2 regions of the Clostridium sp. LBM24168 genome follow, and region 1 is predicted to be linked to the other one. Evidence: riboswitches for the same ligand, from Rfam matches in the RefSeq annotation. Region 1 holds a riboswitch; the other holds the start of a gene.

What was found. A riboswitch is a leader RNA that binds a small molecule or an ion and turns the genes downstream of it on or off. The one in region 1 is predicted to bind S-adenosylmethionine.
Region 2: it holds a riboswitch for S-adenosylmethionine, as region 1 does, so the genes downstream of both, cysC (adenylyl-sulfate kinase) here and metK (methionine adenosyltransferase) in region 1, are expected to answer to the same signal.

The regions. Positions count from the first base shown of each region.
Region 1 covers NZ_CP196861.1:1,571,824-1,583,983, reverse strand. The annotation lists partial or broken gene ACSVC9_RS07805 (L-cysteine desulfidase family protein) at 1-1,224, opposite strand, end outside; SAM riboswitch class I at 1,432-1,539, shown strand; gene metK (methionine adenosyltransferase) at 1,760-2,962, shown strand; gene ACSVC9_RS07795 (hypothetical protein) at 3,143-3,553, shown strand; gene ACSVC9_RS07790 (iron-containing alcohol dehydrogenase) at 3,582-4,649, shown strand; gene ACSVC9_RS07785 (ABC transporter ATP-binding protein) at 4,687-5,466, opposite strand; gene ACSVC9_RS07780 (ABC transporter permease) at 5,463-6,515, opposite strand; gene ACSVC9_RS07775 (ABC transporter substrate-binding protein) at 6,533-7,552, opposite strand; gene ACSVC9_RS07770 (O-acetylhomoserine aminocarboxypropyltransferase/cysteine synthase family protein) at 7,587-8,924, opposite strand; gene ACSVC9_RS07765 (pyridoxamine 5'-phosphate oxidase family protein) at 9,190-9,639, shown strand; gene ACSVC9_RS07760 (heavy metal translocating P-type ATPase) at 9,680-11,977, opposite strand.
Region 2 covers NZ_CP196861.1:832,163-844,322, reverse strand. The annotation lists gene ACSVC9_RS04085 (GTP-binding protein) at 1-195, opposite strand, end outside; gene cysD (sulfate adenylyltransferase subunit CysD) at 248-1,048, opposite strand; gene ACSVC9_RS04075 (4Fe-4S dicluster domain-containing protein) at 1,070-1,384, opposite strand; gene ACSVC9_RS04070 (adenylyl-sulfate reductase subunit alpha) at 1,368-3,059, opposite strand; gene cysC (adenylyl-sulfate kinase) at 3,070-3,663, opposite strand; SAM riboswitch class I at 3,787-3,896, opposite strand; gene carB (carbamoyl-phosphate synthase (glutamine-hydrolyzing) large subunit) at 4,237-7,425, opposite strand; gene carA (glutamine-hydrolyzing carbamoyl-phosphate synthase small subunit) at 7,444-8,514, opposite strand; gene argF (ornithine carbamoyltransferase) at 8,529-9,536, opposite strand; gene ACSVC9_RS04045 (oxidoreductase) at 9,958-11,961, shown strand; gene ACSVC9_RS04040 (oxidoreductase) at 11,997-12,160, opposite strand, start outside.

The DNA of each region.
Region 1 (12,160 bases):
CTTTGCGAGTTTTCCTACATTGCGTATAGTGGCTTCGACTCCTTTTTTTACAATCCCATCACCATCTCTGAACTGTTGTCCATTTTTGTACATATAATACCCCAATATTCCTGCATCTACTCCTGCTGCAATTTTAGCTGCACAAGATGCTTTAGCTCCATCGCAGACAATTCCAGAAACTATATATAGTGCATTGACAATTGTATGGGAAATTTCTTTGTAACCTCCATCATAAAGATAAGCAATGCCAGCGCCACTTCCTGTGCCTGCACTGATAGCACCGCAATATGCAGAAAGTCTCCCGATGCCAGTTTTCTGGTGTATTGTGACTAAATCTGAAACAATTAAAGCTCTATAGAGTTTTTCTTTTGATACTTTCAACTCATTAGCGTATTCAATAACAGGGAGTGAAGCTGCTATCCCCTGATTTCCGCTTCCAGAAATAATAATAACAGGTAATTCGCACCCATTCATTCTGGCATCTGAACCTGCAGCTGCTTTGGCCTTAGCTTTTATTTTAATATCAGAACCATATGTAGAAAGTAAAACACTTCCTATATTAGCACCATAATTATTTTTTAATCCTTCTTCTGAAATTTTTGAATTATAATCAATTTGTCTATGTATAATATCTTCTATATCCTTTATATCTACGGAATTTGCAAAATCAATAATGTCCTTTACATTCAATAATTTCTTGTCACTGAGACCATCATCCTTTGACACTTCTATTTTTTTGTGATAGAGTAAATTACCATTTTTCTCAATATAAATAATATTTGTATGGTAATTTACGATTCTTATTTTTACAAATGAATTTTTATAAAATAAATGCATTCCTATGTCAAATATAAATTCTGTTTCTGCAGGTTTAACTTCAATTGAATGTGTATTCATATAATCTTTAATTTTTTGTTTTTCTGTTTTTGTTACCTCTGAAATAACTTCTAGTTTTTTTTAGGAATTTCCTGCTATAATTCCTGCTGCTGTTGCAGCTTCTATGCCCTTTAATTGATTTGTATTGGGAACTATAACACTTTTAACATTTTTGATAATATTTCCGCTAACCTCTACAATAACTTTTTCAGGTATATATTCTAATACTTCTCTTGCCTTTGCCGCAGCATATGCAATTGCAATTGGTTCAGTGCATCCTGTGGCTGGTATAAGTTCTTCCTTTAAAATTTGTATATAATTTTTATATTTTAAACTACTTTTTTTCATATTGTCACTCCAAATCTACTTTTTATTATAATGCACAAATTCATATGTAGAATATATAAAAATAGTCTTTTATGAATAACATTATACAGGGTTTTAAGAAAAATAGCATTAAAATTTATAGTAATTTGCACGATTAAATTAAAATTTTATATTGACAAAGCATTTGAAATAATATATAGTATATATAACTTACAACTAAATAAGAACTTCTTATCAAGAGAGGCAGAGGGACTGGCCCTATGATGCCCGGCAACCTGAATATAGTTTTATATTTAACGGTGCCAATTCCAGCAGGTTAAACCTGAAAGATGAGAAACAAAAGGATATAACTTCCTGTGGTTTCTCCATAGGAAGTTTTTTAATTTGTATGATGGTAAGTTAAATATTTTAGTTGGCTGACTAGAGAAACTAGAGGTTAAATTAGGATTATCTGTAGAAATTCAATTCTGCAATAGATGAAATTTAACCTCTTTTAATTTGTTTAATAATACCGGAATAAAATCAATAATAGATGATAAAAAGGAGATTGATAAAAATGAGTAGATTATTCACATCGGAATCTGTTACAGAAGGGCATCCGGATAAAATATGCGATCAGATATCAGATGCAGTATTAGATGCAATTATTGAACAGGATAAGAATGGAAGGGTAGCTTGCGAGACAGTTGTAAATACAGGACTTGTGCTGTTGGTTGGAGAGATATCAACCAAGGCATATGTGGATATACCGAGAATAGTTAGGGAAACTATAAGTAATATAGGGTATAATCATTCAAGGTTTGGCTTTGATGCATCCAATTGTGCTGTAATAACGTCTATAGATGAACAGTCTCCAGATATTGCACTCGGTGTAGATGAATCATTGGAATCTAAAAAGGGCGAAAAAGACAATATAGAAAAAATTGGGGCTGGAGATCAGGGAATGGTTTTTGGATTTGCAACAAATGAAACTCCAGAGTATTTGCCACTTCCAATAGCGCTTGCACATAAACTTTCAAGAAAGCTGGCTGAAGTGAGAAAAAATGGAGTAATTCCATATCTCGGACCGGATGGAAAGACGCAGGTTACAGTAGAATATGAAGGAGATAAACCTTTGAGAGTGGATACCGTGCTTGTATCTTCACAACATGAAGAAAATGTGATACATGATGAAATTGAGAAAGACATAATAGATAAGGTAATTAAAGTAACAATACCTGAAGAGCTTATAGATGCAAATACAAAATATCTTGTAAATCCTACTGGAAGGTTTGTAAAGGGTGGACCTGAAGCTGATTCAGGCCTTACAGGCAGAAAGATAATAGTTGATACCTATGGTGGTTATGGAAGACATGGAGGTGGAGCATTTTCAGGAAAGGATCCAACAAAGGTAGACAGATCTGGTGCATATGCGGCAAGGTGGGTTGCGAAGAATCTTGTAGCAGCAGGGATAGCAAATAAAATTGAAGTAGAAATAGCTTATGCAATAGGTGTTGCAAAGCCTGTATCTATAAGTGTAGATACTTTTGGTACAGGTAAAATAGATGATGAAAAAATAGTAAAAATTATAAATGAACTGTTTGATTTAAGACCGGCTGCAATTATAAGAGATCTTGATTTAAGAAGACCTATATATAAAAATACTGCTGCTTATGGTCATTTTGGAAGAATAGATATAGATCTTCCCTGGGAAAAACTTGATAAAGTTGAGGAGATAAAAGCTATTTACAAAAATAAACAAAGTTTAGTTTTTAATTAGATCTAGTTCGGCTGACTAGAAAACTAGAGGTCAAGTTGAATTTATTATTGAGATGAATCATTTGTATAAAATCTTTTTAATAAATATAACTTGGCTTTTTTATTGTAAAGATGGGTTAGTATATTTTCTTATCGAGAGAAGCAGATTAATTTCTGAAAGATGAGGAAGGAGATATGAAAAATGAGTGCAATATTAAATGATGCAATGAAGTATATAGACCAGTCTCAAAAGGGGTATCTAGTTATGACAGATGAATTTAAAAAAATCTGCATTATAAAGATAGATGAATTTATAAGTAATTATGCGGATATATATTTTATTGTAGATAAAGATGTTAAAAAAATGAAAATTGGTTCTAAAGTCAATATTTACTTTAAAAATAATGTGCAGAAAAAGTGTAGTGTGTTCAAGAGTATACGTTTTTCGGGGAAATTGGATGAGATAGTATATTCTAATGAAAGTTATATGACATTAAAAGCTTTAATAAGTAAAAAAAGAGGCAGAAACTATAATGTATATAAATTGAAATTGGAATGTGTAAATCTATGCGATTATATCAAGCCATTACAAGAACTAAAAGAAATAATTTAGTACCAAAATTTGTGGGAGGGTGAATGAAATGATAAATATAGAAATACCGCAATCTTATGTAAGTGGAAAGAATATTCTAGATAAAAGCGGTAAGTATATTTCAACATTTGGAAAATATGCATTGATTATATGCGGAAAGTCTGCATGGAACAAGGCTGGAGAAAAAATACTTATGAGTTTTATAAGGGAAAGAGTAGAATATAAAATTGAAAAATATCAGGGATATTGTACATCTGATGCTGTAAAAAAATACTCAAAATTAGCTTATAAGCTGAAGGTTGATGTTGTACTTGGTGTAGGAGGAGGAAAAATACTTGATACGGCAAAGGCCGTAGGTGATAAAATAGGCCTTCCTGTAATTACTATTCCTACTGTTGCTACAAATTGTGCTGCTTCTTCTAATGTTTCTATAATATATGATGATATTGGAAGATATATTGAATATATGCCATTAAAAAATTTGCCAAAACTTATCTTGACTGACATAGATTTAATACTTGAATCACCAATACGATATTTAAACGCAGGCATAGGTTATACATTATCAGTTTTCGGGTATTATGGTTATATAAAACAATCAGAATCTTCAGTAAATATGCTAAAAAAATATATTAATGGGTTATACGGAGAATTAGATGAGGATATTAATGATGAACATTATAGAAAATTAATAGATTCTATTGTGGTGTTATCAGGAATGATTCAAAATTATAATATAAGGAAAAATCCAATTAAAATATATAATTATATAAGTGATAATCTAACGTATATTTCTGATACAAGGTATAATCTCCATGGTGAAAAAGCCAGTTTTGCACTTATTGTTCAGCTTGTTCTTGAGAATAGAAGTGAAGATGAAATATTTAAAGCTATTGGTCTACTCGATAAACTTGGATTGCCTATTACATTAAATCAACTTGGAATAAAATATGGCTCCAAAATTAAAATAGCAAATATGATGGATAATATTTGCTTTGAATGTCGTAAGGAGAGAAGCCTTATCAAAAAGGCAATAATTAAAACAGATGAAATGGGTAATGTATATTTAAGAAAAAAGAGTAGTGGTAATGATCAAATTTTAGATGCGATTGTTTAAAACAAAAATACTACCTATATAATAGGTAGTATTTTTATTAATGCTCTCTGGCAAAATGAAGTTTTTTCAATATTTCTTTTTTCAATTTTATAAACTCCAGATCAGTTCTATCTCGGGGCCTTTCAAGGTTTATGTCTACAATTGCTTCTATTTTGCCAGGGCGCGGTGTCATAATTACTACTCTGTCACTTAAATAGATTGCTTCATCTACATCATGTGTGACCAATATCATAGTAGTACCTCTTCTTTGCCACAACTCAATGAGTTTATCTTGAAGATCCATTCTTGTAAAAGCATCCAGTGCTCCGAGAGGTTCATCTAGAAGAAGTACTTTTGGATCATTTATAAGTGCGCGGGCAAGGGAAGCCCTTTGCGCCATGCCACCTGAAACTTGATGTGGATATGAATTTTCAAATCCTTCAAGTCCGGTAAGCTTTATATATTCATGGATTTTATCTTTATTATCTTTATAAATTTTTCTTGCCTTGAGCCCTGCGGCAATATTGTTTTCTATTGTTTCCCATGGGAAAAGATTTGCCTGCTGAAATACATAGCCTCTTTCAAAACTGGTATTACTAATTTTTTCGTTATCAATAAATAATTCACCGGACTGAGGTTTGTCCAATCCTGCTATCAATCTCATCAATGTTGTCTTGCCGCATCCTGAGGGCCCTATAAATGAAATGAATTCTCCTGCTTTGATATTTAGATTTATATTTCTAAGAGCTTCCACAAGGTTGCCATTGGCATCTATATATATCCTATTTACTTCTTCTATTTTAATAGAAGCATTATTGGTGCTGGAGGATCCTGTCATTTTAAAAGCCCCCTTTGCCATATAAGTACTCTGTCCCTGATTTTAAATATTATTGCAAGTACGATTGAGAAAACTATTGCCATTATAACTATTGCTGCATAAACTTTAGCATAATTTGACCAACCTTTGGCCCAATTTATATACCATCCAAGTCCAGCTTCGGCACCGAGCATTTCTGAAACTACAAGTGTAGTGAAGGAAAGACCTGTAGCCGTATAGATTCCAGTAAATATAGATGGCATTGCGCCTGGAATGGCTATCTTAAATATCAGAAATCTTTCATTTGCGCCAAGTGTCTTAGCTGCCTCAAAATAGGATTTTGGTATGTTCTCTATACCTCCACAGGCCATAAAAGCTACGGGAAACCATACACAGAGTACAATCAAAAATACTTCTGAAATCAAGGTTGAAGGAAATAATGACATTGCAACTGGTATCCATGCAACTGCAGGCACAACACCTATAATCTTTAGTACCGGGAAGAACCAGTAATACCACTGCTTATACCAGCCTATTAAAATTCCGGAAACAAGGCCTAAAAGAGTACCGGCAATGAACCCAAGTGCTAAAAGTCTCATAGAATAAAGTGTGCTTATTAAAAGTGTGCCAGCATCTTCCACAAGTACCTGGACTATTTGCGCGGGCCCAGGGAAAAATGGAAGTGGTAATATATTAGTTTTTGTAGATAGTATGTCCCAAACCATAAATCCAATGCCTATGGCAAAATAAAACTGGGATTTATGATTTGCTTTTAAATTTAATTTTTCGTTAAAAAATGAAATTACATATTCTATAGCAAGATAAGCTATAAAAAGTATAAGCATTATCCTATATGGAGAAACTTTAACTATCTGCACTGTAGGTAAAGCTATATTTTCAATCAAGGCTGCTGCAAAAGCAACTATTTGCAAAATCGGCCAGATTTTTGACTTAGGCTTCCAGTTTACCGTGTCAGGTGCTTTGACAAGAGGTATTTTATTGATGTTTTTTGATGAAGCTTCTGATTTTGGTACGGTATCTGAATTTACAGACTCACTTAAAGCACTCACGTTAGTTATCCCTCCAATTAATTTTTTGAATTTCCAAGTGCATCGTAATACACGTCATCAGCGAATTTAACAGGCTCGGTGTCCTTTTTCAAAAATCCCGTCTTGTTAAGCTGTTCTACAAAATATTTAACGTCATCTTTTGCAGTATTGGTAGTATATTTGAAATCATAATTTTTTATAAGTTCCGTAATTAATTTTACGTCACCACCCGATACATATTTTTTGTCAATTTCAATTTTTGCAGTTTCTTCAGGATGAGCTGCTATCCATTCATCTGCTGCCGTATAAGCTCTTACGAGAGCTGCAATTTTTTCTGGGTTTTCTTTAATCTCTTTATTGGAAGCATATAAGAAGCAGCATGATTTTCCCTTGAATAGCGGATCCTGTGCGATATCTGTTAGAACTCTGTAATTATTATTTTTTTCGGCTAGTGTAGCAAATGGATCCCAAGCGGCAAAAGCATCAACATCACCTTTTGAAACAGCTTTTGTCAGCTGGTCAAGAGGATAAGGCACCCATTTAACGTCCTTTGTCGGATTAATATTGTTATTTGCCAAAACCACGCTTGTTATGGCCATAGGAGTTCCTCCTATTTCATCTACACCTATTTTTTTCCCTTTTAAGTCTTTTGCAGTTTTTATTGGTGAATTAGGTGGTACAACAAGTTTTATACAGCCTTTATGGAGTCCACCTATAACCTTTATGTCAAGACCCTGTTGAACTGAAGGAAAGAATTGAAAGTCACCATTTGTAACAGTGAATTTTCCGCTTGCAAGGCCGGTTTTCTGTTGTTCAAATGTTCCACTTACAAGAGTCACATCAAATCCTTCCTTTGCAAAGAACCCCTTTTCCTTTGCTATGTAGGCTGGGGCACCGCAAACACCACCTCCAAGAGCCTGAATTTGCAGCTTCCCGTATTTATATTTTCCTGTTCCATTTTTATTTGAAGAAGTAGATGTACTTTTTCCACAAGCTGCAAGAGTTGGCACTGCTGCAACGAGTAGTAATGTAGCAACTATTCTAGTAATTTTATTCATAATAATTCCCTCATCTTTCTGTATTTTATTCTAATTATCTAATAGCATCTTTGCTTTTTATTTTTTCAGATTCAAATACTTTTTTAAAAGCCTGATCCAGATCATCTATGAGATCTTCAGCATCTTCGAGACCTATAGAGAGTCTTATTGTATTAGGAAGCAAATCTGAAAGTTCTTTTTCGTCCGGTGTAAGTTCACTGTGTGTTGTTTTTGGCGAATTGACAATCAGAGATCTTGAATCACCAACATTTGTATGATAACTGAATAATTTCAGTGAATTTAGGAATTTATCTATTTCAGAATCAGTACCTTTAAATCCAAAAGTAAATACTGATCCAGCCCCTTTTGGAAGATATTTATCAGCTAGTTCTTTATATGGGTTGTTTTTTAAAGTAGGATATTTTATCCATGAAACTTTATCATTTTCCTCAAGATAACTGATTACTTTTTCAGTATTTTCAATTTGCTTTTTTACTCTTTCAGACAGAGTTTCCAATCCTATAAGTGCAAGATAAGCATCAAAAGGACTTAAAGAAGAACCAAAATAGTTTAAATAGTTTAGTCTGATTCTTGTGGTAAATGGAAAATCTGGAAATACTTCAAGAAAATTTCTGGCATTATCGTCATCATCTCTTAAAGTATAGTAAGGTTCTAAAAAATGATTGAATTTACCATTTGCCCAATTGAATTTACCACTTTCAAGAATTATACCTGCAATAACATTTCCATGCCCGTTAAGTGCCTTTGTTGCTGAATAAATTACGATGTCGGCACCATATTTGATTGGATTCAAAAGATATGGAGTTGCAAAGGTGTTGTCTACCACAAGTGGAATATCATGTTCATGAGCTACTTTTGCAATTGTTTCTATATCTGATACTGAAGTGTTTGGATTGCTTATGCTTTCAACAAATATAGCCTTGGTATCTGGCTTTATTGCCTTGGCTATAGCCTCTGGATTATTAAAATCGTGAAACTTGTCTATGTTTATTCCAAATTTGGGATAAAGTTTTTTGAATCCGTCCAGTGTTCCTCCATATAAATATGGAGTTGTAAGTATTCTTCCACCGTTTTCTGCAAGATTGAGGAGAGTGTAAGTTATTGCAGCCATTCCGGAACTAACGGCAACTGCACCTGAAGCACCATCCAATTTTGCAACCCTTTGTTCCAGAACTTCAACTGTAGGATTGCTTAATCTTGTGTAAATAAACCCGGGTTCTGTAAATGAAAACAACCTCTTGGCCCTATCTGTACTTCCCAAATCAAATGCGGCTGTTTCATAAATTGGAACTGAAACAGAGTGATTGTGTTTGCTGGAATCATATCCGCCTCTTACTTTTAATGTGTCAAATTTTAAATTTTCTTCTGACATTTTTATTTCCCCCTTATTTTTTGTACCAAAAAAACCGGAGACTACACCATTTAAAAACGATGTAGCCTCCGGTTTGCCGGTCAGCTATAAAGAACATATTATTAATTCTTCTACTTTTTTATATGATAATATAAGTCCATTATTTTGTCAACTGCAATTCAAAAAGATTTAAAACGATAAAAAATATAATGTACTTGTATTAAATTACAAATTATGCTTATAATATATAAAACATAAAAATTATAAATTGGAGGATTGCATAAAGATGAGTGATGTATTGGATGCTGCTGTTAAATATGTGGAACAGTCAAAAACAGGACTACTTGTTACAATAGGTGAAGATGGTGCCCCTTACGTAAGAATAATGGGAGCTTTTTCAAATGATGGTGCAAATTTATATTTTGAGACAGGAAGAAAAAGCAATAAAGTAAAACACATACAAAAAAACCCCGTAGTTACATTCTATTTCCAAAATGAGGGACAGGTCTATGACACCTTCAAGAGTGTATCCATTACTGGAAAGGCGACCGAAGTTCTTGAGAATGATGATGATTTTAAAAAAGCAGTGGATGGAATAAGCGTGAGATATCCGGTGCTGAAGGAAAATTTATCTAAAGGTGGGCTTGGAGATTCAGTTATATACAGGATAAAGGCGCAATTTGTAAAGCTGGCTGATTATACCAAAAACACTAAAGAAGTAAAAGAAATACTTTAATTAAAATGTGGACTGGTTTTTAAGCCAGTCCACATTTTAATTACTGAAATTTGTATTTTTTGAGACTTAACGAATTCAACAAAACCGATATGGAACTAAAGGACATGGCTGCAGCTCCAATTACAGGATTTAGATGACCTGTTACAGCTATTGGAATTGCAATTATGTTGTATATAAATGCCCAGAATAAATTTTGCTTTATTTTTTTCATTGTTGCCTTCGAAAGCTTTATTGCATCTGTTAAAGCTCTCAAATTTTCATTTAACAGTACAATATCTCCAGTTTCAATGGCAGCATCTGTACCTGAACCCATTGCAAACCCTATATCTGCAGTAGCCAGAGCCGGTGAATCGTTTATTCCGTCACCTACCATGGCAACTAATCTTCCGTTGCTTTTTAATTTTAAGATTTCATCTGCTTTATCTTCGGGGTGTACCTCTGATATTATATTTTTTATATTTAATTTGTCTGCAACTGAAAGCGCAGTATTTTTATTGTCTCCTGTAAGCATATAAACGTCTATATGCATTTTTTCAAGAGAATCAACAACTTCTCCGGCATCAGTTTTTATTTTATCTGCAAAGGCAATTACTCCAGCAAGAATTCCATCAATTGCAACAAGTACAGCTGTTTTTCCTTTTTTTTGCAAAAGAATTAAAGTATCCTTTAATTCCGATAAATCTACGGCCTTTTCTTTTAAAAAATCTGCAGTGCCTATTAATATATTTTTATTATCTACAGATGCAGTTATACCTTTACCTGGTACCGCAGTGAAATCATCAGTATGTTTCAATTGAGTTTTGTAATTATGCTTTACATAACTGTATACAGCCTTTCCTAGAGGATGTTCAGAAAATTTTTCTGCCGAAGCGGCTAAAATCAATAAATCTTCCTGACTTTGTATGTTCAATTCATTTGCTCTATTGAATAGGACAGCATCGGTTATGTCAAGTTTACCTTCAGTTAGAGTTCCTGTTTTATCAAATACTACCGTATCAATTTTACATGCTTGTTCCAATGCTGTACCGTTTTTTATCAATATTCCATTTTCAGCTCCTTTTCCAAGCCCTACCATCAACGCAGCAGGTGTTGCAAGCCCGAGTGCGCAGGGGCAGGATACAACCAAAACGGATACAGCATATATTATTGGCAGATTTATTAAAAAAACTTTATGATCGAATATAACGAAGTACCATATTATGAAGGTAAGTGCGGATATACAGAGTATGACAGGTATAAAAATTCCAGAAGCCTTATCTGCAATTTTCTGTATGGGAGCCTTGCTTTCCTGAGCTTCTTCCACCAATTTTATAATATTTGAAAATACAGTGTCATCTCCAACCTTGGTAGCCTTGAAATTAAAGGTACCATTTTTATTCATTGAAGCTCCTGTTACAATATCGTCCTTATTCTTTTCTACAGGAAGACTTTCTCCTGTAAGCATCGATTCATCAACATCGGAATGGCCGCTGGTTACAATTCCGTCTACCGGTATTTTTTCACCGGGTTTTACCATTAAGATGTCACCGATACATACTTTTTCCACGGGAATGGTGTATTCAATATTGTTTCTTATTACCCTGGCTGTTTTGGGTTGAAGTTTTATAAGAGCCTTTACGGAATTGGAAGTTTTGCTTTTGGCTATTGATTCCAGATATCTTCCCAGAATTACAAGTGTGATTATAGTTACAGAAGATTCAAAGTACAAATTGATCATTCCCAAAGTATAGGTAAAAGTTTCAAATAATGCAATATATAGACTATAAAAATAAGCTGTAGTAGTTCCTATTACAACTAGCAAATCCATGGTAAAAGCTTTGGCCTTCAATGCAAAAAAAGAACTTTTATAAAATCTGGCACCTATTATGAACTGAACTATAGTTGCCAATGTAATCTGAAGTTTCCAGTTATGGAGAATTGAAGATTTCCATCTCAAAATTTCTATAAAAGCTCCCCATTTATTTGCTGAATAAGGATCAAACTCGCTATGACAGAAACCTGCCCCGCCAAGTATCATTCCAAGTATCAATGGAGCACTGAGAATAGCAGATATTATAAAAAGATTTCTTAATTTGTTCCGTTCTATTTCTTCTCTTGTGAGGTTTTCCCTTGAAGTTTTTTCATTTTCCTCGCCTACTGAAAATCCCAATGATTCTATTTTTTCTTTTACAGTATCCAGGGATGTAACTTTGCTATCATACTGCAACTTTGCTTTTTCCGCAGCATAGCTTACATTTATCCTGTCTATGCCATTGATCTCGTTGACTGCTGATTCTATTGTAATGGCACATAGTGTGCAGGTCATACCATAGATTTTCAATGCTCTTTTTTCAATCATGCCTTATTTCCCCCTATTTTCATAAAATTAAAAGCTAGCAGTTTATCAATGTATGATGAACTACTAGCCTCCAGTTATCTGGTCGACAAATATAATTTCTTGTATTCTAGCATGAGTAGGTATCTCTGTCAATATACATCCATTTTAAAATTGACAGCTAAAAATAATTCAATTAATATAGTA
Region 2 (12,160 bases), 740 kb from region 1:
TTCCTCTTCAAAAGCATCAAGCAAATAGGCATATTCAAACTTTTTTCCGTTTTCTTCGGATATCTTCTTTACTTTTTCAATTTCACCATCTGGTAATGAACCTGTATCGTAAAGCAATCTTCCTATTAATGTCGATTTCCCATGATCTACATGTCCAACGACTACTATATTTAAATTTTCTCTATCTTTTGCCATCCGATCTAAATCCTTTCTATATTTAAATTGTTAATTGTGAACTTTATATTGTTTACATATATCCGTCTTTTCTAAGTTTCTCAAGTGCATGCGCATCAGCCTTATCTTGAGCCCTTCCAGACCTTTCGGTTTCATTAGTATTTTTTAGTTCTTCTATTATATCGTCCAATGTAGTGGCATTTGACTCAATTGGATTAGTACATGGAGCACAACCTAAACTTCTATATCTCTTCCCATTTTTCGCAAAATACAGGCTAACTACAGGAATATTTTCTCTTCTTATATATTCCCATATATCAAGTTCTGTCCAGTTTATAATTGGATGTACTCTTATATGATTTCCCTTTTTAAAATCAGTCTTAAATTGATCCCACAGTTCAGGCGGCTGATCTGTGTAATCCCATTTGGATTCTGAATTTCTTTCACTAAATACTCTTTCTTTGGAACGAGAGCCCTCTTCATCTCTTCTTATTCCAACTATAAGCCCTTCAAACCTATATTCATCCACTACCTGCTGTAGGCCTTCAGTTTTCAATGCCTTACAACATACAAGTCTTCCCTTTTCAGGTCCCATCCCATCTTTCAATGCCTGTGTATTCGTATGGACTATGAGATTTAAATTGTATTTTTTAGCCACCCTGTCTCTGAATTTTATCATTTCAGGAATCTTAAATGTAGTATCCACATGTATAAGTGGGAAGGGACAATTCCCGAAAAACGCTTTTTGAGCAAGCCACAGCATGACTGTAGAATCTTTTCCTATTGACCATAACATTCCAAGTTTTCCGAGTTTTTTATATGCTTCTCTAAAAATATATATACTTTCAGATTCCAATCTGTCTAAATGATCCATTTATAATATTCCTCCTAGATATTAGTATTTATTTGATTCTTTTCTATTTGTAACTATAATAGTCTCATGATTATCTCTGTTTATTATATGCCATTCCAGCTCATTGCCATTTTGACTTGTATATAAACAAGAACCATTTCCCCCTATATCTGCACCAAGATAATATTTAATCGCTCCCATTTGGCATTCCTTAATACATGCAGTACATCCCCAGCAATTTTTTTCGTATTTTATATATGCTTTTTCATCGACATCACTGTATATCAAGCTCCCAGGGCATATATATATACACTTGAAACATCCTATACATCTATCTTTGTCAATTTTTATGCTCATATATATTCTCCTTTTTCACTATATTCCTAAACATGATACTTACTTTTCCATCTTTATATACCGAATTAACATATTTAATCCAATTTTCATCATCTCTTTCAGGAAAATCTGAGTTTTCTTCATAACACCTCCATCGTGTTTCATGCCTTGCTTTTAAATGCCCTATAAGCACTTTGCACACATAAAGCCTATCAATAAGTTCATATATAAACAGGAGTTCATGGCAATTATCTGCTTTCAGATCCCTGCTGATTTCAAACAGTTCATCTATTCTCTTTTGAGCTATATCAAGCTTTTGAGAATTATAACTATAATTTTGCGATATACCTCCTGCATATTCATCCATTGTCTTCTGCATAGCTTCTTCTATTTGGTCAACACTATATAAACCTCTTTTGTTATTGAAAAATTTATTTATTTCATCCAGTTTAGCTTTTATATATATGTCATCAAGATAATCCATATTTATATTTTTAATGTACTCTAGTGCAGAATCTGCTGATATTTCTCCCTCTGCAAAACATCCAGTGGCATATTTTTTTGGACTCCCTCCGCTTACATCTCCTGCACAATATAGTCCTTTCAAGGTAGATGCTCTCTTTGTATCAACCCAGTATCCACTAGCTGCATGCCCACCTACCACATAAGGCTCGGTTCCTTCAATTTCAACATTCTCTTCAGATGGCATTCTTTTACTGTCTATCCATTTAAGTGCCTGTGAAGGTGACATATTTAAATAAGCCTTAATTAAATTACTTTCTTCCATTTTGGTAATATCATTGGTCTTCAAAAAACATGGACCATTTCCATTTTTATTTTCCATTACCGTAGCATATAATCTGTTTATGGTCGTTGGCTTCCCGTAGCTCTTAACATACTCAATTCCCCTGCCATTTATCTGAACCGCTCCTACTCCTTGTGCTATAGTTCCAGTAGGTGCTATAGTATCTTTACATCTTAAAGCGATAAATCTCATTTCAAAGCTAGTCATTTCAGCACCGGCCCTTATACCCATGGCATAACCTGACCCGGTGTTAAAAGGAGAATACCACATTTTATGTCTAGAAAAATTAGGGTTATTAGGTTTATATAATCCTGACGCCCCACCTGCTGCACATATGACAGCTTTGGCATAAATTGCATAAAACTTTTCTCCATATATAGAAAATGCATAGGCTCCTATAACTCTTCCATTTTTCTTTATATAATCTATAACATTTGTTCCATTCAATACATTTATATTACTGTATTTTTTAACTACAGTTGCAAGTATTGGTTTAATATTCTCCCCATTTATTTTTATACTTCTTTTTCCTCTTTTTATATATTTTCCACTGGAATCCTTCAAAATAGGGAGCCCCATTTTTTCAATCTCCAAAGTTACATCATTAAGTTTCCTTGCTATTGTATATACTAAATCCTCTCTTATGACGCCACTGAACTCGCTCTTCACATAATCTACAAAACTCTCTGGTGTCTCACCATCATTTATATATGCATTGAGTGCATTAATACCTGCTGCAAGACATCCACTCCTTTTTATATTTGCCTTCTCCGCAATTAGAACATTTACCGCAGGATGCGTTCTTGCCGCCCTAATTGCTGCAAAACATCCTGCAGTACCACCACCTATTATCAAAACATCGGCAGTCAACTTTTCAGGTACCAGTTTCATTCAATCACTCCTATCCTTTATAAAACAAATAATCCAGTATTTTATCAACACATTGTTCTATACTACTTTTATAAGTTGATAAAATAATTTCGGGGTTATCTGGTATTTCATAGGGAGAATCTATCCCAGTAAAATCTTTTATCTCTCCATCTCTTGCTTTTTTATATATTCCTTTAGGATCCCTTCCCTCACAAACTTCAAGTGGACAATCCACATATACTTCTATAAAATCCTTGCCAAGCATACTTCTGACTTTATCCCTGTCACACTTGAATGGTGATACAAATGTTGCAATTGTGATAATTCCGACATCTGCAAATAGCTTACAAACCTCCGATATTCTCCTTATATTTTCAGATCTATCTTTTTTAGTGAACCCAAGATTAGAGCTTAATCCATACCTTATATTGTCGCCATCCAGGATATAGGTAAGCTTACCCATATTATATAATTTAACTTCCAATTGAGAAGCTATAGTTGATTTTCCCGAACCAGAAAGTCCTGTAAACCATATTACAGTTCCTTTCTGATTCAGAAGTTTTTCCCTAAGCTCTCTATTTACAAAAGTTTTATGCCAGACTATATTAGTTGATTTTTTGTCCAATAAAATCCCCCCACTATCCACGATAATTTATCAATATAAAGCTGCACAGTATTAAATTCCAAAGTAAAAATTATGACCATTTTTCTTTTGTAAGAAAAATGGTCATTCAATACCTTGCCACTTTTCTTATCTCTCAGAAAATTATTCCGTAGGAATTAACACCGCTGCATTCACATGAGAATGCCGGTTGTCGGGTTTCATTGGGCCAGTCCCTCCACCTCTCTTGATAAGAATACATTTAATTTTAGTGAAAAAACACTTCTGCCTCTTTACAGAGGCAGAAGTTACTTCCACGGTTCCACTCTGTTTATTATATAATTACATTATGCAAATATACAATAACTTATATCCTTAACGTTTTAACGTACATCCCCGCCTAAACCTACTAATTTCAATTCAAGAACTCATAAGTGCATTTCCATTACTTCCTCTTAGGATCTCTCTCAGCTGTGAGATCCATCTCTTTAAGACTTCATAATATACTTATCTTAATCATAGCTTTTTATCTTCCTATTACATTGAATTTATTATACTTTCTTAATTATATTTTGTCAAGAAATAACTACATGTTCTTCATCTTAAATACTCCTCCATGGATCTATATTCCACTTTTTCACCGTTATTTTCTATTTTTATACACAAAATATATACATCCGCCGTATTCAAACATGTAAATAAAACCCTATCATGAGCAAGCGCCGCACGTCTAAGCTCAAAACCAGGCGTTCCACTTTTATATCCAATAGTAGGAGTGTTGATAACTATATCTATCTTCTTTTCTCTTAGTTTCCCTACAGCATCCTGTATAGCCAATCTTTCACATTCTATTCCACTGTCGATCAAGAATTTATAGGTTCCTGATGAAGCAAAAATGTTAAATCCAAGTGACTTATATTTTTCGATTATGGGAATCGCTTCTTCTTTATCTCTGTCATTTACTGATATATACAGGTTACCTTTTAAATATACATCTATTCCTGCTGCCCTAAATGCCTTGTATATAGCTTTATTCCTGTCAAAATCAACTCCAAGCACTTCCCCTGTGGATTTCATCTCAGGTCCAAGTGCCACATCAACCTCAGGCAATTTCTTATTTGAAAATACAGGCATTTTAACTGCTATCATTTTACTATTTCTATATTCGTCCTGTCTATATCCAAAATCCTTTATTTTCTTTCCAAGCATGACATCTACAGCTATTTTCACCATAGGTATATCAGTCACTTTGCTTAAAATAGGGACTGTTCTTGATGCTCTCGGATTTACTTCTATAACATACACTTTTTGTCCATCAAAGGCATATTGAACATTCAGAAGTCCTTTGACATTTAGTTCCCTTGCTATTTTAGCAGTATACTCCTCTATCTTTTCCAGCACTTCTTCTTGCAAATCAGACGCAGGATAAATGGCTATACTGTCTCCTGAATGAACTCCTGTCTTCTCTACATGCTCCATTATACCTGGAATTATGAGATCTTTTCCATCAGATATAGCATCCACTTCAATTTCTTTTCCAATTATATATTTATCCACGAGTACAGGATATTCCTTGGATAAATTTACCGCATCTTTGAGATATTTTGAAAGTTCTTCATCATTATAAACAACTTTCATAGCTCTTCCTCCTATTACATAGGATGGTCTTACGATAACTGGATACCCTATCTCTTTTACCAATATATCAGCTTCTTCCAAACTTGTCACAGATCCTCCTATTGGAGAACTTATACCTAATTTTTTAAGGAGAACTCTAAATTTTTCCCTGTCCTCCGCTAAATCTATAGATTCAAAAGAAGTTCCCAGTAGATTTACTCCCCTATCATTTAATTTCTTAGCTAAATTCAATGCAGTTTGTCCTCCAAACTGTACCACAACTCCATCTATTTCTTCTTCATTTATTACATTCATAACATCATCTATATAAAGCGGATCAAAATACAGTTTATCAGAAGTGTCAAAGTCTGTACTTACTGTCTCTGGATTATTATTTATAATGATGGCTTCAAGTCCAGCCTCTTTTATCGCCCATACTCCATTGACACAACAATAGTCAAATTCTATTCCCTGTCCAATCCTTATAGGTCCAGATCCTATTACCAATACTTTTTTATTATTTGAAACAACATTATCACTTTCAAGATCGTAACAGGAATAATAATATGAGGTTTTTGCTTCAAATTCTCCACTGCAAGTATCTACCATTTTATAAACTGACCTTATACCGTTTATTTCCCTTAGTTTTTTCAAATCATCTAATCTCATGCCAATCAATTTGCAAATATACTCATCTGTAAATCCCATGACTTCTGCCTTATGTATTACATCCACATTGGGAACATTTTTTATCAATTCATCTTCCATATCCACTATATTCTTTATCCCACGTATGAACCACTTATCTATCTTAGTTATATCATGAAGTTCTTCAATGCTCATCCTTTTTCTAAGAGCCTCTGCCACGGCAAAAAGCCTTTCATCATCCTGCATTTCTATTTTTCTAACTATTTCATCTCTACTAATTTCTGTCAATTTGTCCAGCTTTAGTCCTATTATTTTTCCTTCAAGACTTATTACAGCTTTTAAAAGTGCACTCTCAAAATTCCTATCTATTGACATGACTTCCCCTGTAGCTTTCATCTGTGTTTTTAGTCCCCTATCTGCACTTTTAAATTTATCAAAGGGCCATTTAGGTATTTTAACCACACAATAATCAAGTGCTGGTTCAAACAATGCACTGGAATTCCCTGTTACATAGTTTTTAAGTTCATCTAAAGTATAGCCAAGTGCAATTTTAGCAGCAATTTTAGCTATAGGATACCCTGCAGCTTTAGATGCAAGCGCACTAGATCTGCTTACTCTTGGATTTACTTCTATTACTTTATAATTACTGCTTTCAGGATCTAGTGCAAATTGGATATTACAGCCGCCTTCTATTTTCAATGTTCTTATTATCTTTACAGCAGATCTTCTAAGCATCTGATACTCTTTGTCAGTCAAAGTCTGGGAAGGTGCGACAACTATACTGTCTCCTGTGTGTATTCCAACAGGATCTATATTTTCCATATTACATACTACCATGCAGTTGTCTTTTTTATCCCTCATAATTTCATATTCAAGCTCTTTCCATCCCGACAAGCTCTGCTCAAGTAAAATTTGATTTATAGGACTCTCCTCAAGTCCATTTTCGCATATTTCGATGTACTCTGCATAATTAACTGCAATACCACCGCCTGTACCACCTAGGGTATAAGCCGGTCTTATTATTATTGGAAAATTCACCTTATCTAGGAACTCTATACATTGGTTTATACTTGTGGCAATTGTTCCAAGTGCTATAGGTTCATCTATAAATTCCATAAGATTCTTAAAGCTTTCCCTATCCTCGGCATTTTTTATAGATTGAATCTTTATTCCCAGCAATTCAACATTATATTTTTTGAGTACTCCAACTTTTTCAAGTTCCATGGCAAGGTTTAAAGCTGTTTGTCCTCCAAATCCAGCAAGAATCCCATCTGGGCTTTCCTTTTTAATCACTTCCTCTACTGCTTCAACAGTAAGAGGCTCTATATAAGTTCTGTCAGCAATATTCTTGTCTGTCATTATAGTAGCCGGGTTACTATTTATAAGTACAGTTTCTATACCTTCACTTTTAATGGCCTCACAAGCCTGTGTCCCCGAATAATCAAATTCCGCAGCTTGACCTATTATTATAGGTCCTGAACCTATAATCAAAACTTTTTTCAAGCTCTTTCGCAATGGCATTTTATCACTTCTCCTCGTTTATTTTACTAAAGTCATATACTTTAAAAATTTATCAAATAAATATGCTGTATCTGTTGGTCCCGGACATCCCTCAGGATGAAATTGAACTGAAAATACTGGTAATCTTTTATGTTTTATACCCTCAACACTATTATCATTTAAATTAATATGAGTTACTACAATTTCATCTTTATTCAAACTGCTTTCTCTGACTGCATATCCGTGATTTTGAGAAGTTATAAAGGCTTTATCCATATCTGCATCATATACTCCATGGTTTCCACCTCTATGACCAAATTTCATTTTATAGGTATCTCCACCCAGGGCAAGACATAATAATTGATGTCCAAAGCATATTCCAAATACCGGTATTCCGCTGTTTACTATGGCTTTTATATTTGGTATGATATCCATCATATCCTTAGGATCTCCGGGTCCATTAGAAAGCAGTATTCCGTCTGGATTTATGCTCATTATCTCGTCATATCGAGTATTATATGGGAAAATAGTTATATCACACTTTCTTTTCATTAAATCCCTTATCATATTTTTTTTAACTCCAAAATCTAATACTGCTACTCTTGAGCCATCACCCTCTATATGCTTTATGTTCTTTATGCTTACCTGCTCTACTAAATTCTTGTAGCTATACGAATCTAGTACCTTCCTTATTCCATAAATCGATTCATTCTCACTGCAGATTACACATTTCATAGTTCCCCTGGATCTTATTTTTTTAGTAACACTTCTCGTATCTACACCACTTATTCCAACTACATTATTTTTCAAAAGAAAATTTTCAAAGTTGTCTTTACATAAATAGTGGGAAGTATCATTATAACAATTTTTCACTACTATTCCTTTTGCTTGAATTTTATTAGACTGGCTTACATTATGGTCAATCCCATAATTCCCTATATATGGATAGCACATGTTTATTATCTGTCCAGAATAAGATGGATCTGTAAGTATTTCTTGATATCCCGTCATTGAAGTATTAAATACCAGTTCACCTACTGTTATGCCTTTTTCCCCTATGGCTTTTCCCATAAATACAGTACCATCCTCCAAATACAAAATAGAGTTCATAATATACCTTCTTTCTAAATATTGTCATTTCCCAAGGTTGCAACCATAACTGCCTTTATAGTGTGCAGTCTGTTTTCCGCTTCATCAAATACTACTGAATTTTTACTTTCAAATACTTCATCTGTAACTTCCAGAGAAGAAAGTCCAAATTTATCATATATCATCTTTCCAATACTTGTCTCAATATTATGAAACGAAGGAAGACAATGCATAAATTTAACTTGACTATTACCAGTTATATCAAGTAATTCAGTATTTACCTGATATGGTGTAAGCATATCTATTCTATCCCTCCATAGTTCCTTACTTTCACCCATTGAAAGCCAAACATCAGTATATATCACATCTGCACCCTTAATATTCATATCTATTTTATCACTAACAGTTATATTTCCTCCAGATCTTTCCGATTCCTTTTTACATTCATCTATAAAATCCTTGTCTGGAAACAATGCCTTCGGAGTGATTGTCTTAAAATTCATTCCAACTTTTGAAGCACCTATCATAAGAGCTCTGGCAACATTGTTTCTTCCATCACCTATATAGACAAAATTAACTCTATCAAGTGGTTTATTCACACATTCCTGAACCGTTAAAAAATCTGCCAGGACCTGAGTTGGATGATCTTCATCTGTAAGTCCATTCCATACAGGAACCTTTGAATACTCAGATAGTATCTCCACATTTTTCTGTGAAAATCCTCGATACTCTATTCCATCAAACATTCTTCCAAGAACTCTAGCAGTATCTTTTAACGATTCTCCACTTCCAATATGACTCTGTGAAGAATTTATATATGTAACCTGTGCACCCATATCATATGCAGCAACTTCAAAAGAACATCTTGTTCTCAAAGATTCCTTTTCAAATATCAACGCAATATTTTTATTCTCCATCCTCTTTTTCTGATTTCCTTTATGTTTTTCTATTTTCAATTTGGCCGCCAAATCTAAAAAAAATTTTATTTCCTCTAGTGTAAAATCCTTTAAAGTCAAAAAGCTTTTTCCCTTCAAATTCACCATTAATTACCTCCTAAATAATTAATATCTCATATATGAGAATCAAATTTTCTCAAATTGTTTTATATATGGTATTTTCTATAAATAAAATTAATTTATCCAACTATTTTTATTTATAATTATACATTTATATTTATAAAAATTCAATATTGTATTAAAATAATTTCATATTATATAACTGTATAATATAGAATATATCTTATCTCATCAAACTAAAAATCACTTTATATAGATTAAACTCATATATAATATTTTTGGTATATTAATTAGTATATCCATTCTTTTGAAATTCATCAAGAATATTTTTATTCAATATAACTTATAATATGTTTGATAAATTTTAAAAAATTAAGTATAATTATAGAAGGCATATAAAAACGTTTACAAAAGTTTTATAAATTTCCATATAGGGAGGTAAGTTACTATGAAAACCAGTTCTTTATTTGACCCTATAAAAATAGGCACAGTCGAAATAAAAAACAAAATATCGATGGCACCTATGGGAGCTTTTGGACTCGTAGATAATGAATCTTGCTTTAACCAGAGAGCTACTGATTATTACGTTGAAAGGGCAAAAGGCGGAACAGGACTTATTATAACAAGCGTAACCAAAGTAGAAAATGAACTAGATAAAGTTGTAACCGGTGTACTCCCAATTATCTCAATAAATCCAGGAAAATTCATAATGACATCCGCAGAAATGACAGAGAGAGTTCATGCCTACGGCACAAAAATATTTTTACAGTTGTCTATGGGATTTGGAAGAAGTGGTTCACCTGGAACACTGTTAACATCACAACCTGTTTCCGCCTCGGATATACCAAACTATTGGGATCCAACTGTTACTTGCAGAGCACTTACTACTCAAGAAGTCGAATGGATAGTTACACAATTTGCAGAGGCTGCCCATGTTGCTAGATCTGCTGGCTTTGACGGTGTAGAAATACATGCTGTTCATGAAGGATATTTACTTGATCAATTTACCCTTGCAATATTCAATAGAAGAACAGATAAATACGGTGGAGACTTGAGAGGAAGACTTCAACTTCCTATAGAAATAGTTCAAAGTATAAAATCCAAAGTTGGAGACGACTTTCCCGTTATACTAAGATATAGTGTTAAAAGTTGCATAAAGGATTGGAGACAGGGAGGTCTTCCTGAAGAAAACTATATTGAAAAAGGTCGTGATCTTAAAGAGGGACTTGAAGCTGCAAAAATACTCGAAGAAGCAGGATTTGACGCCTTCAATTCTGATCTTGGGACATATGATGCATGGTATTGGGCACATCCTCCACTCTATCAAAAGGATGGACTATATCTTCCATATACAAAGGAACTAAAGAAAGTAGTAAACGTTCCAATTATAGTCGCAGGAAAACTTGGTGTACCTGAGAAAGCCCAGGAAGCTTTAGATAATGGTTCTGCCGATATGATAGGACTTGGGAGACCCCTTCTTGCAGATGCATACTGGCCTAAAAAAGTTCTTTCAAATCATCTAGAAAAAATTCGTCCTTGTATCGGCTGCCATACAGGATGTATGGGAAGAGGTTTTGAATGCAAACCTTTAAGCTGTGCAGTAAATCCATCTACCGGAAGAGAACGATACTATGAAATAAAACCTGTCAACAAGAAAAAGAAAGTAATGGTTATAGGAGGTGGCGTTGCCGGAATGGAGGCTTCCAGAGTTGCATCGATGAGAGGACATGAAGTTATTCTTTATGAACTCAAGGACAAATTAGGTGGAGTGGTTGTTCCTGGTTCAGTACCTGATTTCAAGATTGATGACAGGAAACTACTAAAATGGTACAGAAATGAAATGAATGAACTTGATATCAAAATAGTATTAAATACAAAGGTAACAGAAGATATTGTAGATAAAGAAAAACCAGATGTTGTTATTATAGCCACAGGATCTAGAGAAATTGAAATGAAAGTACCCGGTATAAAAAAAGGCAAAGTTTTAACAGCAATAGAGGTTCTAAATGGTAAAAATGATATTGGTAAAAATATATTAATGATAGGCGGAGGACTTGTTGGATGTGAAACGTCACTTTATTTAGCAAATAAAGGCAAGGAAGTTACAATTATCGAACAAAAAGATAGTATATTGAGTTCAGGGAAACCAATTCCACACATGAACAAAATTATGCTTGTAGATTTACTTAAAATGCAGAATGTAAAAATTATTACAAATACATCTCTACTTGAAGTTACTGACAATGGTGCAATAATCATTGACAATAAGTTCAACAAACAGGATATATGTGCTGATACTGTAATAATAGCAGCTGGATTCAAACCTGAAAATGATTTATATAACAAACTTCGTAAAAAAATAGTTGAGTTATATTTAATTGGTGATGCGAGTAAAACTGCCAATATAATGGATGCAATATGGAGCGGAAACGAAATAGGTCTTAACTGTTAATAAGAAAAATGGAGGTATTAGAAAACATACCTCCATTATATTTTATTCGTACATCTTATACCCTCTTTACCAATACAATTTCCACAGGATGTACAACTTGATATCGCTTTAGTCCCATTTAACCATTTATTTACAAGATCCGGTTCACATATAAATGGTCTGGACATAGAAAAATACTCTATTTCTGTAGTATTCAATA